Regions from separate parts of the Pseudomonas germanica genome, predicted to be linked through region 1. Evidence: riboswitches for the same ligand, from Rfam matches in the RefSeq annotation. Region 1 holds a riboswitch; each other region holds the start of a gene.
What was found. Region 1 has a riboswitch for cobalamin ahead of J0G10_RS14225 (TonB-dependent receptor plug domain-containing protein). Riboswitches for the same ligand answer to the same signal wherever they lie in the genome.
Positions count from the first base shown of each region.

Region 2: it holds a riboswitch for cobalamin, as region 1 does, so the genes downstream of both, cobO (cob(I)yrinic acid a,c-diamide adenosyltransferase) here and J0G10_RS14225 (TonB-dependent receptor plug domain-containing protein) in region 1, are expected to answer to the same signal.
Region 3: it holds a riboswitch for cobalamin, as region 1 does, so the genes downstream of both, J0G10_RS17490 (CbtB domain-containing protein) here and J0G10_RS14225 (TonB-dependent receptor plug domain-containing protein) in region 1, are expected to answer to the same signal.

Region 1 is NZ_CP071586.1:3,179,143-3,184,909, forward strand. Features, by position in the region: gene J0G10_RS14225 (TonB-dependent receptor plug domain-containing protein) at 1-1,900, opposite strand, end outside; cobalamin riboswitch at 1,993-2,198, opposite strand; gene J0G10_RS14230 (LysR family transcriptional regulator) at 2,246-3,139, opposite strand; gene J0G10_RS14235 (zinc-binding alcohol dehydrogenase family protein) at 3,250-4,257, shown strand; gene J0G10_RS14240 (L-dopachrome tautomerase-related protein) at 4,306-5,478, shown strand; gene nfsB (oxygen-insensitive NAD(P)H nitroreductase) at 5,533-5,767, shown strand, end outside.
Region 2 is NZ_CP071586.1:2,148,460-2,154,226, reverse strand. Features, by position in the region: gene cbiB (adenosylcobinamide-phosphate synthase CbiB) at 1-177, opposite strand, end outside; gene bluB (5,6-dimethylbenzimidazole synthase) at 174-824, opposite strand; gene J0G10_RS09545 (cobyrinate a,c-diamide synthase) at 821-2,221, opposite strand; gene cobO (cob(I)yrinic acid a,c-diamide adenosyltransferase) at 2,218-2,829, opposite strand; cobalamin riboswitch at 2,911-3,140, opposite strand; gene J0G10_RS09535 (hypothetical protein) at 3,304-3,888, shown strand; gene J0G10_RS09530 (PQQ-dependent sugar dehydrogenase) at 3,955-5,268, shown strand; gene J0G10_RS09525 (C40 family peptidase) at 5,402-5,767, opposite strand, start outside.
Region 3 is NZ_CP071586.1:3,947,014-3,952,780, forward strand. Features, by position in the region: gene J0G10_RS17470 (ATP-grasp domain-containing protein) at 1-1,483, shown strand, start outside; gene J0G10_RS17475 (sugar phosphate isomerase/epimerase family protein) at 1,480-2,397, shown strand; gene J0G10_RS17480 (AzlC family ABC transporter permease) at 2,387-3,079, shown strand; gene J0G10_RS17485 (hypothetical protein) at 3,072-3,398, shown strand; cobalamin riboswitch at 3,433-3,654, shown strand; gene J0G10_RS17490 (CbtB domain-containing protein) at 3,778-3,975, shown strand; gene J0G10_RS17495 (CbtA family protein) at 3,987-4,685, shown strand; gene J0G10_RS17500 (cobalamin biosynthesis protein) at 4,682-5,095, shown strand; gene cobM (precorrin-4 C(11)-methyltransferase) at 5,177-5,767, shown strand, end outside.

The DNA of each region.
Region 1 (5,767 bases):
GCCGGCCGAGGTTATCGATGTTGCTCGAACGGCTGGTGACGTAATCACGGTCGAACAGGTTCTCCACCAGCAGGCTTACGCGGTGTTGGTGGGCGTTGTCGAGGTAGCGATAGGCGTCGGCGTCGACCACTGAATAATTGCCGTACTCGACCTGCTTCGAGCTTTTGATGTCACGAATGTAGCGGATCGCACCGCCGGCACCCCACAGGCGGCTTTCCGATTCATAGCCCACGCGCGAGCGGGCGAAGAAGCTCGGGATATCGTTGAGGGTCACACCGCTGCGCGATTCGGTGAGGTCGCGGGTCATGTCCGCTTGCAGGCTCCACTGATCGTTGAGCGCGAGTTTGGCGTCGGCCTCGAAACCACGCATACGCACCTGGCCTTCACCGTTGACCCATTGAATGTCGTCGAGGGTGATCAAGTCGTCGATCTTGCGTTTGAACAGGGTCACGCTGGCGCTGAATTCGCGGTCGAGCAGAAAGCCTTTGTAGTCGACACCCAGCTCCGCATTGCGGCTTTTTTCCGGCTTCAGGTTGCGATTGCCGATCTCGTCGCCCGGTTCATTGACGAACAGCTGCTCGGCGTTCGGCAGTTTGTAGGCGCTGCCGTACTGACCGCGCACCGACCAGTTGTCGTTGAGGTCATACAGCGAAGTGAGCATGCCGACCGTGGCACTGTCGCCGCCGCTCATGGCTTCGTGGCGAACGCCTATGCTCGGGTGCCAGTCGGGCAGGGCGTCGATCTGCGGACGCAGTTGCGTGTAGAAAGCGTGGGCTTCGGCCTTGTCGTTATCGATGATCAACACATCATCCTGGCCCTTGAACCATTGATTGTCGGTGCCAAACACCAGTACATGATCGCCGGGCAATTCAGCCTTGCCTTCGGCCTGCACACCCCAGTCGGTGAAGCCCCAATAGTCGTTGTGGTTAATGACTTTGGTGCCGCCGCCCTCCCGGTTGTTGACGCGGGTATAACGCGTGTCCCAGTCGTTGATATGGCCTTTGACGAAGTAGCTCAGGCGCTCATTGACGGCCTGCTCGAAGGTCGCCGTGGCGATCTGCTGCACGCGGTCGTTAGTGGTCTTGTGGTTGTCGACCGGGCGGGCGAAATCGAGGTTGGCGTCGGCGTATTGGTAAAACAGCTCCAGCCGCGAATCGTCGTCGAACGACTGAATCGCCTTGCCGCCGAACGTGGTGACTTCGTAGGCGCGATCCTTGCCGGAATCGTTTTTCATGTCGCGGTTGCGATAGGGCTGGTAACCGTCGGAGACGTTGTGACTGACGTACGCCAACAAACCGAGGTCGCCGAAGCCGTTAGTGAAGATATTCTCGACGCGGGCGTCTTCGGTGGTGCCGCCAAAGCTGTCGACGCCTAGATTCACTTCGCCGGCGGCTTTGCGCGATTGCGGGCTGCGGGTGACGATGTTGATCACACCGGACACGGCCTGGGTGCCGAACAACAGGCTCTGCCCACCCTTGAGCACTTCGATGCGTTCGATGGCGTTGGCCGGCAGGGTGTCCAGATAGAGGCCGCCGTACAGGCGATTGTTCAGGCGCACGCCGTCGAGCAGGATCAGCGTGTCGTCGTTGCGCCCGCCGAGCAGCGAATAGGTGCCGTAGTCGAAAGGGCCGTTTTTCGGCGCAACATACAAGCCTGGAATGAACATCTGCATCACGCGGCTGACATCGGCGCTGGGGCCGGCGCGTTCGATCTGTTCGCGGCTGACGATTTCGACCTTGCTGCCGAATCTGGCCATGTCGGCGACGGTGGTGGACTCCACCGACGGTGCGGAAACGATTTGTTGATTGAGTTCCAGCGGCGCGTCGTCGGCCAGTAGCAGCGGGCTGAACAGGCAGCCAAGGAACAGGGTTGGAGCAGAAGTGTTGAAAGGTCGAATCATTGTCTTCTCGAAAAGGATCTTCGCAGAAGAGCATGCAAGAGAAGGCATCGCGCGCAGCCAATACCGGCCCATGCCCGCCCACCGCAGGATTTTGCCAAACGAAATTCCAGGCCGGTCTCCGGGCTCGCGCGTATCGAGGTTTTCACCTTCCCATGGCCGTCTGGCCACAGTGGTGTATTGAAAACATCACGCGCATACCGTTGCGGGGGCAGCACCGGACTTGTTCGAAAAGAACGTACCGGTTTCCCGTTTCACCCCATGCACGGCGGCATGGGACACCTGAAACTGGCCGGCATCTGAACATTCGAGGAGCGTCTCGTCAATGTGGCAACCAACGGGGGGGAGCTATTGGATGCGTTCCAGAGCGACAAACTGGCCACTCAACCACGCATAAAGCTGAGACACCGCCGGGGTGATCTGCTTGCGATGCGGGCACACCAGACTCAACGGTGAGGCATTGCCGGGAAAATCCTTCAGTAGCACGACCAGTCGCCCTGCGATCACGTCTGCACTGACGTCCAGCCAGGATTTGTTGGCGATGCCTTCGCCGCTCAACGCCCAGCGGCGCACGATGTCGGCGTCGTCGCTGAACATCGGTCCCGAGACCTGGATCGTTTCACTGCCCAGGCTCCACTTGTCGTAGATCCGGCCGCCTTGCTGGTAGAGCAGGCAAGCGTGGTTGTGCAGATCGTCCGGCGTTTGCGGGTATCCGTGGCGCTCCACGTATTCCGGTGCGGCGACCAGCACCCGCCGGTTCCACGGTGCCAGCGGCAGCGCCACGTAGTTGGCATCTTCATTCGAGCCGTATCGAATCGCCACGTCTACCGGGTCACGAAACAAGTCGGCCATCTGGTCCGACAGGGAAAAGCGCAAGGTCAGTTCCGGGTGCTGGCGGCGAAACAGTGTGAGCCACGGCAGCAAAATGTTGCGCCCCAGATCGGACGGCGCCGTCACTTGCAACACGCCGCGCAACGTGGCGCTTTCACCGCGCAGGTTTTCCTTGCCTTGCTTGAGCGCCTCCAGCACCGAGTGGGCGGTGGGCAAGTATTGCTCGCCCTCGGCGGTTAATCGCAGGCTGCGGGTGGTGCGCGCAAACAGGCGCACGTCCAGCTCACGCTCCAGACGCTTGATCGCCGCGGCAACCTGACCGGGCAATAAATCCGCCTCATGGGCGGCAGCGGTGAAGCTGCCCAGCGCGGCGCTGCGGGTGAACAAACCAAGATCATCGATGCGGATCATTTTCACTCCTGCAGTGAAAGTGTTGGCGCATTCTGCTGGTTTTTCTTTGTGCTTGGGAAGTCGAAGATGGCGGCAAGCGAGCACATCAGCTCTTCAGACAGCGAGTTTCCATGAAAGCCATCACCTTCACCCAACACGCTTTGCCCATTGAAGATCCGCAATCGTTGCAGGACATCGACCTTCCGGTGCCAACTCCCGGCCCCCGGGATTTGCTCGTAGAAGTTCGTGCGGTGTCGGTCAATCCGGTCGATACCAAAGTACGCGCCGGAACTTTCACCAAAGAACCGAAAATCCTCGGCTGGGATGCCGCCGGTATTGTCCGCGAGGTCGGGGCTGAAGTGACGCTGTTTCAGCCTGGCGACGAAGTGTTCTACGCAGGCTCCCTTGCCCGCACCGGCAGTTATAGCGAATTTCATTTGGTGGACGAGCGAATCGTCGGGCACAAACCGCGTTCGTTAAGTGCTGCGGATGCCGCGGCATTGCCGTTGACCTCGATCACCGCCTGGGAGCTGTTGTTTGACCGTCTCGGTGTCACCGAAGGTTCAGGGCAGGGCAAGTGCCTGTTGATCACGGGGGCAGCGGGCGGCGTCGGTTCGATGCTGGTGCAATTGGCCCGACAGTTGACGCAGCTGACTGTCATCGGCACCGCCTCACGGCAGGAAACGGCTGACTGGGTCCGGCAATTGGGCGCGCATCACGTCATCGATCACAGTCAGCCGCTGCTCGCACAGTTGCAGGCACTGGGCATCGACGAGGTCAGCCATGTCGCCAGCCTGACCCATACCGAGCAGCATTTTGCGCAGCTGATCGAAGTGCTTCAACCACAAGGGCGTCTGGGCGTGATCGACGATCCTGAAAGCCTCGACGTGATGCCGCTCAAGCGCAAGTCGCTGTCGCTGCACTGGGAGCTGATGTTCACCCGTTCGCTGTACGAAACCCCGGACATGATTGAGCAGCATCACCTGCTCAATCGCGTCAGCGATCTGATTGACCAGGGCATTTTGAAAACGACTGTCGGTGAACATTTTGGCGCGATCAACGCGGCAAACATGCGCCGTGCCCATGCCTTGGTCGAGAGCGGCAAGGCCCGAGGCAAACTGGTGCTTGAAGGTTTCTGATTTCACTCATTCAGACGGGCCTGCAAGCGGGCCGGTCAGGAGCAGCTCATGCGTATGAAAAAGCTTTCTGCTGCATTGGTCATGGTCATGGCGGCGCCGTTCGCCCATGCAATCAGCGCCGTCGCGTTGCCGGCCAATGCCCCCGCCGACCGATCCTTCGGCAAGCTCGAACAGGTCCATGCGTTCTACGACGCGATGCCCACCGGCGTGACCGTCACCGAGACCGGGCGCATCTTCGTCAACTTCCCGCGTTGGGGCGACAACGTGCCGTTCACCGTGGGCGAGATCCGCGACGGTAAAGTCGTGGCTTACCCGAACGCGGCGATCAACCAGGAAAACCTCAACGATCCCAGTGATGGTCTGATCAGCGTACAGAGCGTGGTGGCCGACGGGCGGGGCCGTGTCTGGTTGCTCGATACCGCCGCGCCGGGTTTCGCAGACCCAAAACCTAAAGGCGCGAAGCTGATCGCGGTGGATCTGGTCAGCAACAAGATCGTGAAGCGTCTGGTGTTCCCGGACAACGTCATGTTGCCGAGCACCTACGTTAACGACATGCGTTTCGACTTTCGCACAGGCCCGGAGGGAACGGTCTATCTCACTGACTCGTCCCTGCGTGGACCGGGCGCGATCATCGTCATGGACATCGCCAGCGGCAGTGCCATGCGCCGTTTGAGCGGTGTGCCGGCGACCTCGGTTGACCCGACCTTTGTCCCGGTGGTTGAAGGCCTGCCACTCACCGTTGAAGCTCCGGACGGCAAGCGCAAACCGCTGGGCGTGGCCTCGGACGGCATCGCGCTGTCGGCGGACGGCAAGACACTGTATTTCACTCCGCTGTCGAGTCGGCACCTGTATTCGGTGTCCACCGCGTTGCTGCGTGATGCCAACTTCAGTGAACAGCAACTGACGGCTGCCGTGCAGGATCTGGGGGAGAAGGGCGCGTCCGATGGTCTGGAGGCTGACGCCGCCGGCGCCGTCTATGCCGGCGATTACGAGCACAACTCGATCCGCAAGCGTCTGCCGGACGGCCAATGGCAAACGCTGGTACACGACCCGCGTCTGCTCTGGCCAGACACATTGTCCATTGGCCCCGACGGCTATCTGTATTTCATCGCCAACCAGTTGCACCGCCAGGCGGCATTCCGTTCCGGGCAGGATCAGCGGCAAAAACCTTACAGCCTGATGCGTCTGAAGATCGACGCAGCGCCGGCGCCGACGCGCTGATTTCCAAGCGGCATTGAGTTTTACGTTTTCACTTTTCAGATCAGGAGTTCAATCATGGATCTCGTTTCTCTGGCCAAGCGCCGTTTCACCACAAAAGTTTTCGATGCCGACCGCAAGATTCCCAGGCACACACTGGAGTTGCTGCTGGAACAACTGCGCAACAGTCCGTCGTCGGTCAACTCTCAGCCTTGGCATTTCGTGGTTGCCGAGAGTGATCAGAGCCGGGCGCGAATCGCCCACAGTACTCAGGGGCCGTTCAGCTTCAACCAGCCGAAAATACTCAACGCGT
Region 2 (5,767 bases), 1.0 Mb from region 1:
CACCGCGATCACCCACGCAGTGACCCCATGGCTGCGCCAACCCCGGCCACCGGCGTTGAAACGTTGCTCGATGCGCCCGGCAAAATTGCCGAACGCCACCAGCGGATGCCAGCGTTTCGGTTCACCGAGCAGCGCATCCAGCGCCACCGCGGCGACACTCAACAACGCCACACTCATTGACTCACTCCCCAATAATTTTCGTACAGCAGCTCATTGAGCGGACGCGCCTGCGCCCACCCTTCGAGTACCAGCATCGGCGCCGGATAGAATTCCTTGACCGGCCCCAGACATAAAACCGCCAGCGGCTTGGCACCTTCGGGCAACTTCAGCAAATCGGCGAGCGCCTGCGGCTCGAATAATGAGACCCAGCCCATGCCGAGGCCTTCGGCGCGCGAGGCCAGCCATAGATTCTGGATCGCGCAGGACAGCGAGGCCATGTCCATTTCCGGCAATGTACGGCGACCGAAAATGTGCTTTTCGCGATCATCCATCAACGCGGCGACCAGCACTTCGGCGCAATCATTGATGCCTTCGACCTTGAGCTTCATGAACTCGTCACTGCGCTCGCCGAGGGCTTCGGCTGTGCGGATGCGTTCTTCTTCCACTAGATTCTGGATCTGCCCGCGCAGGCTGCGGTCGCTGATGCGGATGAAGCGCCAGGGCTGCATCAGGCCGACGCTTGGGGCCTGGTGGGCGGCTTCCAGTAGTCGGCGCAACAGCTCCGGCTCGACGCTGCCGCCGGTGAAGTGGCGCATGTCGCGGCGTTCGGCGATGGCTCTATAAACCGCTTCGCGCTCGGCTTCGGAGAATGTGTTGTCGGTCATGACCTCTTCGCGAGCAGGCTCGCTCCCACAGGGGATTGCATTGCTTCAGTCACCACCGTCTCAACTGTGGGAGCGGGCCTGCTCGCGAAGGCGCCTTCGGAATCAGGCGCAAACAGTGCAGCGACAGCCACAGGATTCGACGGAAAATAAAAGTGCACATAAGAAGCCGTCATCCGCCCCTCACGATAAACCGCCTCGGCGCCACGCCCCCCATTCGGGCTCAAGCCACGCGCAATCGGCGTCAACTCAGTCGTCGTCAACGAATGATGATAAGTGTGCCCGCGCAACGACCCTTCCGGCAGATCCACCGCTTGCAACGCCAACGCCGCCAGACGCTTCTGCATCACCGCATCGCCCTTAAGCAGCCCGACCAATTCAGCGCGGGTACCTTCAACGTCAGTCAACGAATCGAGCAGATACAGCATCCCGCCACACTCGGCGAGCAACGGCTTACCCGCCGCATGATGCGCGCGAATCGCCTCACACATCGCGGTGTTCTGCGACAACGCAACGTGGTGCAGTTCCGGATACCCACCGGGCAAATATAGGCTGTCCGCTTCAGGCAATTGCGTGTCGCGGATCGGCGAGAAGAAACTCAACTCGGCGCCCATCGCCCGCAATAGATCGAGACTCGCGCCGTAGGTAAAAGCAAACGCTTCATCACGGGCGACGGCAATTCGCACATTCTTCAGCAACGGCTCGACAGCGATCACGTCCGGTGCAGCAAACTCCACGGCCGGTGGCAGCGCTACCTCGCAACTGCTGGCCAATGCGTCGGCGGCGGCGTCGAGACGCACATCCAGATCATTCAATTCACTGGCCTGGACCAGGCCGAGATGACGACTTGGCAACTCGATGCCCGTCTCACGGGACAATGCGCCATACCAACGCAGGCCTTCGGTGAGGCTGCCTTCGAGCAATTGCGCATGGCGCAAGGTGCCGACACGGTTGGCCAGCACGCCAGCAAACGGCAAGTCCGGCTGATACCTGGCCAAACCGAGCGCCAACGCACCAAAAGTCTGTGCCATGGCCGTGCCGTCGATCACACCGAGCACCGGCACGCCGAAGTGCCGCGCCAGATCGGCGCTGGAAGGCGTGCCGTCGAACAGGCCCATCACGCCTTCGATCAGAATCAGATCCGCCTCATTGGCGGCTTCCCACAACAGACGACGACTTTCCTGCTCGCCGACCATCCACATGTCCAGTTGATACACCGGCGCACCGCTGGCGCGCTCGAGAATCATCGGATCAAGGAAGTCCGGGCCGCATTTGAACACGCGCACTTTGCGCCCCTGATTGCGATGCAAACGGGCGAGCGCGGCGGTGACGGTGGTCTTGCCCTGACCGGAGGCCGGCGCGGCGATGAGCACCGCCGGGCAGTGACGTGGTTGATTCAAAGTTCGACGCCTTTCTGCGCTTTGATGCCGGCCTGGAAAGCGTGTTTGAGCATGCCCATTTCGGTGACCGTGTCGCCCATCTCGATCATTTCCGGCTTGGCCGCGCGACCGGTGACGATCACATGCTGCATCGGCGGACGCGCCTGCAAATCGCTGAGCACCTGATCAAGATCGAGGTAGCCGTGCTTGAGGGCGATGTTCAATTCGTCGAGCACCACCAGGCCGATCGACGGATCACGCAGCAATTCACGGGACACGGCCCACGCGGCTTCGGCGGCGGCGATGTCGCGCTGACGATCCTGGGTTTCCCAAGTGAAGCCCTCGCCCATCACGTGAAAGCGCACTTGCTCGGGGAAGCGCCGGAAGAACAACTCTTCGCCGGTGCTGTTGCGGCCCTTGATGAACTGCACCACACCGCACTGCATGCCGTGGCCCATGGCGCGGGCGAGCATGCCGAACGCCGAGCTGCTTTTGCCTTTGCCATTGCCGGTGAGCACCAGCACCAGGCCGCACTCGTCGGGCGAGTTGGCAATGCGTTCGTCGATCACGGCTTTTTTGCGCTGCATACGCGCCAGATGGCGTTCGTCGCGCTCGGGGGAATCAGTCATGGGGGAGCTCTCCGTTGAGGCTGGATAACGGCGGGCAGGCACAAGAATAGAAGGCAAAAAGCCTGGCATCGCCCACCGTGATGCCGCTGGATGGATCAGGCCGGTCTCCGGGCTCATGAGCGGCGCATGCCTGACTGCGCGCCTTCCCGCTTCTTTCGAGGCAGTGGCTCAAGGCGCAGTTTTCACTCATTTACCGTTGCGGGGGCAGCGCCGGGATCGTGGTGGTTCTTCGTGCGAAGACAACCCTCACCGGCTTCCCTGTTTCACTCTGTCGACGCAGGTCACAGAGCACCTGAAACAAGCCGCGAAGGTTAGAGGGTTGGGGGTGGAGCGTCAATTAAAGAGGCGGCCATCGGGCGAATAACTGCCGCCGATCACTTATCTGCCGCCAATCTTGTGCCACACTGATACAAATGATATCAAAGAGCCATGCTTTTCTCGAAAAGCCCACTACAACAATAAAGGATGATGACGATGCAAGGCATGATCATCAGCAACCCGCGCCTGGAATTCCTGCGCCCGGTGCTTGAACGCTGGTTTGACTGTATCGACCGCTACAACGCCGTGCGCGGCGACAGCGACACCCCTTACTGGCATGACGAGAAAGCCAATCTCGGAGTGCTCTCGGCCGCAGCCTGGATGGCTGAGCTGGTCACTTTGAACGACACTGCCACGCGCAAGCAGAACGAAGAAGGCGAGCGCAATGCCCGCGCCGATCTGTTTCTCGCCGGTGCCGAAGACCGCGCCTTTATCCAGGCCACTCAGCGCTGGCCAAAGGTTACCAACCTGAATCTGACTCAAGCCCTGCTGGACATCACCAACGACGCCAAACGCATCAGCTATGCCAGCGACCTCAAGCTCGGCTGCCTGTTTGTCGCGCCGCAGAAAGCCCAGCACAGCGCCAGCCCCGAAGAACTGCAAGACATGGTCGACGACCTGCAAAAGGAACACACCTGCGCGGTCGCCTGGTATTTCCCCTACGCCTACCGCAAATTGCGCAGCGAAGCGGGCAACTATCACCCGGGCATCGCCGTGCTGTTCAAGGAAGCCCGCGGCTGAGCAGTTGAACCATCGGGCTTGCGCCCTTCTCTATGATTAGGAATGCATTCATAGGGAAGATCAGCAATGCGCAAGCCCCAGCTCGTTTTTGTCATCGCCTTCGCCGGAGGGCTCGCCGCCTGTGGTGAATCCTCCAGCCTGCAAGTCTCCGACGGCACCGGCCCATCACCGAAATTGCCTGAACCAAACAAGACCCTGATTCCGACGGTTAACATTGCCCCGGCGATCGGCTGGCCCGACGGCGGCAAACCGACTGCGGCGGCTGGCACTCAGGTCGCGTCATTCGCCGAAGGCCTCGATCATCCGCGCTGGCTCTATGTGTTGCCCAACGGCGATGTGCTGGTGGCGGAAACCAACGCTCCACCCAAGCCTGATGACAGCAGCGGCATTCGTGGCTGGGTGATGAAGAAAGTCATGGGCAAGGCCGGCGCTGGCGTGCCGAGTCCGAACCGCATCACCTTGCTGCGTGACGCCGATCATGATGGCGTTGCCGAGACCCGCACGGTGTTTCTGCAGAACCTCAACTCGCCGCTCGGCATGACCCTGGTCGGCAACGATCTGTACGTCGCCGATACCGATCGCCTGCTGCGCTTCAACTACGAACCCGGCGCGACCGAGATCAAGTCGCAGCCAATCAAGGTTGTCGATCTGCCCGGCGGCACGCTGAATCACCACTGGACCAAAAACGTTATTGCCAGCAAGGACGGCAGCAAGCTCTATGTCACGGTCGGCTCGAACAGCAACGTCGGCGAAAATGGCCTGGATAAGGAAGAGGGCCGCGCGGCGATCTGGGAAGTCGATCGTGCAACCGGCAATCACCGGATCTTCGCCTCGGGCATCCGCAACCCCAACGGCCTGGCCTGGGAACCGACCAGTGGCGCGCTGTGGACGGCAGTGAATGAGCGCGATGAAATCGGCAGTGACCTGGTGCCGGACTACATCACTTCCGTGAAGGACGGTGGTTTCTACGGCTGGCCGTTCAGTTACTACGGCCAGCATGTCGATGTCCGCGTTACGCCGCAGAATCCGGACCTGGTGGCTAAAGCCATTGCCCCGGATTATGCAGTCGGGCCGCACACCGCCTCGCTGGGCCTGAGCTTTGCCGAGGGCAACACGCTGCCGGCGCAGTTCAAGGAAGGCGCGTTTATCGGCCAGCACGGCTCATGGAACCGCAAACCGCACAGTGGCTACAAAGTGATTTTCGTGCCGTTTACCGGCGGCAAGCCGAGCGGCAAACCGGTGGATGTGCTGACCGGGTTCCTCGACAAGGACGAGAATGCTTTGGGTCGGCCGGTAGGCGTGGTGATCGATCAGCAAGGTGGTTTGCTGGTGGCGGATGATGTTGGCAATAAGGTGTGGCGAGTGTCGGCCACGAAGTGATGCTGAATGTGACCTGAAACAACTGTGGGAGCGAGCCTGCTCGCGAATGCGGAGTGTCAGTCTCCATTGAGTTGACTGATACACCGCTTTCGCGAGCAGGCTCGCTCCCACATTAGGATTGCTGCGATTTTTACTACGGGTTATGCGCCAGATGCTCCGGCTGCAACACCCGCTTGGCACTCAGATAAGCTTTCTGCCAGTACGCCTTCGACAGGCTGTCCAGCTTCACCGTGCCGCCGGTGGCCGGCGCATGCACGAAGCGCCCTTCCCCGACGTAAATCCCTGCATGACTGACCTGCGAGCCGCCATTGGTGGCGAAGAAGATCAGGTCGCCAGTCTGCAAGCCTTCCTTGCCGACATTCGGCGCCTGCATAACGATCAGCTCACGCGTCGAACGCGGCAAAGAGATGCCCGCCGCATCACGGTAGACAAAACCGATCAGCCCGCTGCAATCAAACCCCGAATCCGGCGTGTTGCCGCCCCAGCGATACGGCGTGCC
Region 3 (5,767 bases), 770 kb from region 1:
GGATGTCTGCTACCACCGCGCGCTGTCCGCCGAGCCTCTGCCCAGCGCCAGCGAAGCGCCGGATGCGTTCGGCATCGCCACCCCCTTCGCCCGCACAGACCGGCTCTATGACGGACTGCACGGCGCCGACCGGATCTGCCGCTTGCCAGGTTTCCAGCGTTGGTACGCCTACGTCACTCCGGGCGAAGCCATCGGGCCGGTCAGCAACGGTTTTCAGAACTACCTGTACATCGAGTTCAGGCAACCCGACACCGCCCGCCTGCGACAATCCTTGCTCGCCGTCAGCGACATTGATGTCTATGGCGAGCAGCCCACGGCGGCGAACACCAAACACATTCTGCTCATCGGCGGGCGTGATTCGGGACTGGATTGGGATACTGCGCGGCAGTTTCGATTTACTCTCGTCCAGCAACCCGGCGAGTTATCTGACTATCAGCGCGAGCGCGCAACGCTATTGCTGACACCTGACATCGCCGATCTGCCGGCCTATAGCACGATGGTAGAACGGCTGCACCGGCAATCACCATTCGATGCCGTAGTTTCGTTTTCGGAACTGGGCCTGCTGCCCGCGTCACGCTTGGGCGAACGTCTGGGCATCGTCCACAACAACCTGCGCAGTGTGGAAGTCAGTCGCGACAAACTGCTGTTTCGCCAATTGCTCAAAGGCAGTCGCTACGAGTTGCCCACTGCCGCTATCAACCATGGTGCCGAGGCTCGCGCTTTCGTGCTGCGCCATGGCCCGGCCATCGTCAAACCCGTCAACGGTTCGGGCAGTCAGGGCGTCTATGCCATAGACAGGCCCGAGGATGTCGAACACCTCTCGCTGGAGGGAAACAATCTGATCGAGGCCTTCGCCAGCGGCGACGAATACAGCGTTGAATCCCTCAGCCTGGATGGCCAGCACCGGATTCTCGGCATCACGCGCAAATACACCAGCGGTGCCCCCGGTTATGTCGAAACCGGGCATGACTTTCCTGCCGGGCTCGACGAGAAAACCGCCGCGCAGATCGAAGAAGCGGTGCTGTGGCTGCTCGGGCGAATGGGCAACCGCTGGGGCCCGGCCCACACGGAAATCAAGCTGGACGGTTCACGCCTGCAATTCATCGAAACCCAGACCCGCTTCGGCGGTGACCAGATCTGGGAAATGGTCTGGAAAACCACGGGGGTGCATTTGGCAGCCAGCACCATCGCCGCGATGGCCGGCACGTCACTGCCGACGCCCGAGAAAACCTACGCCAAAATGGCGATCCGCTACATCGAGGCGGCCCCGACCGCCGATCCGCAACAGCTCCAGGCACGCCTGCTGCAACACCCGTTTGCATTACGCGTGAACCTCAACCCCGACAAGTTCGGCCAGAGCATCAGCCGTTCCGCAGACCGCCACGGCTACACGCTGCTGGGCTGCAGCGACGCCGACGACCCGGCGGACTTCAACGCCGCGATCACCCACCCAGAGTTCACTACGCAAGGACCAGCGCAATGACCCGTAAAGACCCGCTATATCACATCGAAGGCCCGATCAGCGCTCACTTCCCGATGATCTCCTTTTCCACCAATGTCTACGACAACCCTGCAGACATCCTGGGTTCGATCACCGATCTGGCCAGACATTTCCAAGCGGTCGAGTTCGAGATCGGCGAAGACGCCGAAAAAACCTTCTGGTCGTTGACCGCCGAAGACCGGTCTGAGCTTGCCGGGAAAATCCGCAGCTTCGCCGAACACAATGGCATCACGCTGACCGTCCACGCCGGATGGTGGGGTCGCCAGTACAACCTGTGTTCCCCGGATTTGACTGAACGTGCCCAAGCGGTGGACTGCCTGAGTGCCGCCGTGGAGTTTTCCCACGAGGCCGGCGCCACCAGCGTCACTTTTCATCCCGGCTACAAAGATCAACTGGAAAACGGCGAACTGCTGGACAACCTGATAGTAGCGATCAACGAGGTGACCAAGCGCTGCAACACCGATGGCATCGCCCTGTGCCTGGAGAACATGGGCGGTCAGCGGCCGAAATTCCCGGTCTTCACCGTCGAGGAACACCTGCGCTTTCACAAGGAGACCGGGTGCTTCGTGACCATCGACGTGACGCATCTGTGCTCACTGCTGCCGTATGGTGAAAGCCTGTTCAAAGCCATTGCCGATCTGGCGCCGGTTACCCGGCATCTGCACATTGCCGACCTCAACAACACCCACCATCAACATCTGCCGATTGGCGAAGGCAACTTGCGCCTGAGCGATGTGCTCAATCGCTTCGCGGTCAACGGCTATCGGGGTGTGGCCGTGGTGGAAGAGTTCATTCCGCGCTTCTCCACCGAGTACTACCTGGAAAAAGCCCTGGCCTATAAGAACGGCGTAGAGCAATTGCTGGCCGGCTCGCGGCACAGCACTCATGCTGGTTGAGTCGAACCTGGCAAAACCGGCGTCGCGCAGCGAGATCGCGACCGGTATCCGCGATGCGCTACCGTTCGTCTTCTCTCTGCTGCTGACCTTCACCCTGATCGGCATGCTCGGGCGCCGCCATGGTCTGGATCTTCCGGCCATGGTGGTTTTCAGCGGTACGGTAATGGCCTCGCCGTTGCAACTGACGCTGCTGGAAACCCCCGCGCACCTGCTTAACGCCTTTGGCGTGCTGGTCTCGGCGCTGAGTATCAACTTGCGTTTTCTGGTCTTCACACTGAGCCTGAAATCCAGCCTCCAGGGCCCGGTCAAAGCGTTCGTCCCCGCCCTGGCGGTGATGGCAAATGCGGCTTTCACGTTGATGTCGATCCGCAAGGATCAGCAACCGATCAGCCGCCCGTATGCCAACACCGTGTGCTTTCTGCTGTACGCCGCCGCCCTGCTTGGCACCGTGGTCGGGTATTGCTTCGCCAGCGTGGCCGACAACGCAGTGATGGATCACGTCAGTGTGGTGATCGCGATTTTCATCAGCGCTTCGCTTGGCAAGATGGCCCGCGACCGTCACAGCTTCCATGCGCAATGGATTGCCGGCCTGGCCACCGCCGCGAGCTTGCTGTGGCTGGGCGAGGTCAGCTTGCTGCTGGTGCTAGCCATCACCGTTCTGACGAGCTATGTCTATGATTGAACCTGGTACTTTCTGGCTGTACGTACTGATTTGCGCGCTGGTTTCGATCGTCTGCCGCTTGCTGCCGCTGGCCGTCGATGTCGAACGGCTTTCGGCAACTGCCCGCGCTTTCATCGATCGTCTGGGAAAATACACATCGGTGGCGATGCTCGTCAGCCTGCTGGCGGTCTCACTCTATCCTTTGGCCAGCCAGCACCTGGCGGCCATGCCATGGATCCTGCCGGTGGCGTTGGCGTGGCTGCTGAGCCTGACGCGAATCAAATCCTATTATGCGTTCCTGATGGCGCTGGGGGTGTACGTCCTGCTGATCATGCGCTAGGCGCCGATTGACTCAAATCCCCCGCCCATGCTCTCCTACACAACTTGTTACGGGTGCCCTTCACAGGGTGAAACGGGAAACCGGTGAATCATGTGCTTTACTCAAGCCCATGTCAGTCCGGTGCTGCCCCCGCAACGGTAAGCGAGCGAAGCGTCAAAACCACTGTGCCGATACGGTATGGGAAGGTGACGCTTGCAGGTCGGCCTGACGCCAACCCCTCGTGAGCCCGGAGACCGGCCCGCAACACACAGCCCGCATTTGTGCGGCGCTGCACATAACAAACCCGCGGTGGGCGGGCGCTGTTCGAACCTCTGCGAGCCCGACCCGCAGGGGTTTTCATGCGCTCTATTCACCCGCTGACACTCCAGAGGGAAGCGCCATGTCGATCATCAGCAGCACCGGCAGCAACACGGACAAAATCGCCAGCACCACCACCCTGAGCCAACGCCTGACCGCCGCGATCTTTGCATCGATCCTCGGCGCCAGTCTGGTTTACTTTGCCGGCTTCTCGCACATCGAAGCGGTGCACAACGCCGCCCACGATACCCGCCACAGCGCCGCGTTCCCGTGCCATTGAGACCTGCCGACATGATCAAGCGTATCGCGCAAACTGCAGGTTTCTCTGGTCTGCTGGCCGCCCTGCTCCTCACTCTGCTGCAAAGCTTCTGGGTTTCGCCGCTGATTCTGCAGGCGGAAACCTTCGAGAAGTCCGAGCCGGTGGCGGTTCACGAACACGCCGCTGGCGTGGCTGCGCACACCCATGATGCCGAGGCCTGGGAGCCGGAAGACGGCTGGCAGCGCGTAGTCTCGACCACTGGCGGTAATCTGGTCGTAGCCGTCGGTTTCGCCCTGATGCTCGCCGGCCTCTACACCCTGCGCGCGCCGACCAAAACTTCGCAGGGCCTGCTCTGGGGCCTGGCCGGTTACGCGACGTTCGTGCTTGCTCCGACCTTGGGCCTGCCACCAGAACTGCCGGGCACCGCTGCGGCCGATCTGGCTTCGCGGCAGACGTGGTGGATCGGCACGGCCGCTTCGACGGCTGTAGGTCTGTCGCTGATCGCGTTCAGCCGTCACTGGCTGATGAAGGTCCTCGGTGTGGCCATCCTCGCTGTGCCCCACGTGATCGGCGCACCGCAACCGGAAGTGCATTCGATGCTCGCCCCCGAAGCACTCGAAGCTCAGTTCAAAATCGCTTCGCAGTTGACCAACGTGGCGTTCTGGCTGGCCCTGGGCCTGATCAGCGCCTGGTTGTTCCGCCGCAACAGCGCTGGTCAATACCACGCATGACCGATGACCGCGCAGCGCCGACCTTCGTGGTCGGCCTGGGCTGCCAGCGCGGCTGCCCGGCCAGTACGCTGCGCGCGTTACTCGATCAAGCGTTACAGGCGCATCGCATTGAGCTTGAGGCGGTGAAAGCGCTGGCCAGTATCGACTTGAAGCGCGACGAGCCCGGCCTGCAAGAACTTGCTGCACAACTGGCTCTGCCCCTGCTGTACTTCAGCAGTGACGAACTGGCCAGCTACCAACAGCGGCTCAGTCACCATTCACAGATTGCTTACGAACGCACCGGTTGCTACGGCGTCGCCGAAAGTGCCGCGCTTGCGCTCGCTGAACAGCTGATTCAAGCGCCGGCAAAACTGCTGATCTCCCGGCAAAAATATGCTCAGGCAACGCTGGCATTGGCCGGCGCGGCGTAAAATCCCGATAATCCCCGCCATTGATCATGAGCGTTGTTCATCTGCAACGCAGTCGTGCCCTCTTTTACTCAGGATTCAACGATGACCGTCTACTTCATCGGCGCCGGCCCCGGCGACCCGGAATTGATCACTGTCAAAGGCCAGCGGCTGATTCGCAGTTGCCCGGTGATTATCTACGCAGGTTCGCTAGTGCCGGCGGCGGTACTCGACGGCCATCAAGCCGAAACGGTGGTGAACAGCGCCGAATTACATCTGGAACAGATCATCGAATTGATCAAGACCGCGCATGCCAAGGGTCAGGATGTGGCGCGGGTGCATTCCGGCGATCCGAGTCTGTATGGCGCGATTGGCGAGCAGATCCGTTATCTGCGTGAGCTGGATATTCCGTTCGAGATCATTCCCGGCGTGACGGCCACCGCAGCCTGTGCGGCGCTGCTTGGCGCGGAATTGACGCTGCCGGACGTGTCGCAAAGCGTGATTCTGACTCGCTATGCCGACAAAACCGCGATGCCGGCAGGCGAAGAGCTTGGCAGTCTGGCGCAGCATGGCGCGACCATGGCGATTCATCTGGGCGTTAACCATTTGCCGAAGATTCTGGTGGAACTGCTGCCGCATTACGGCGCGGATTGCCCGATTGCGGTGATTCACCGGGCGACGTGGCCTGATCAGGAT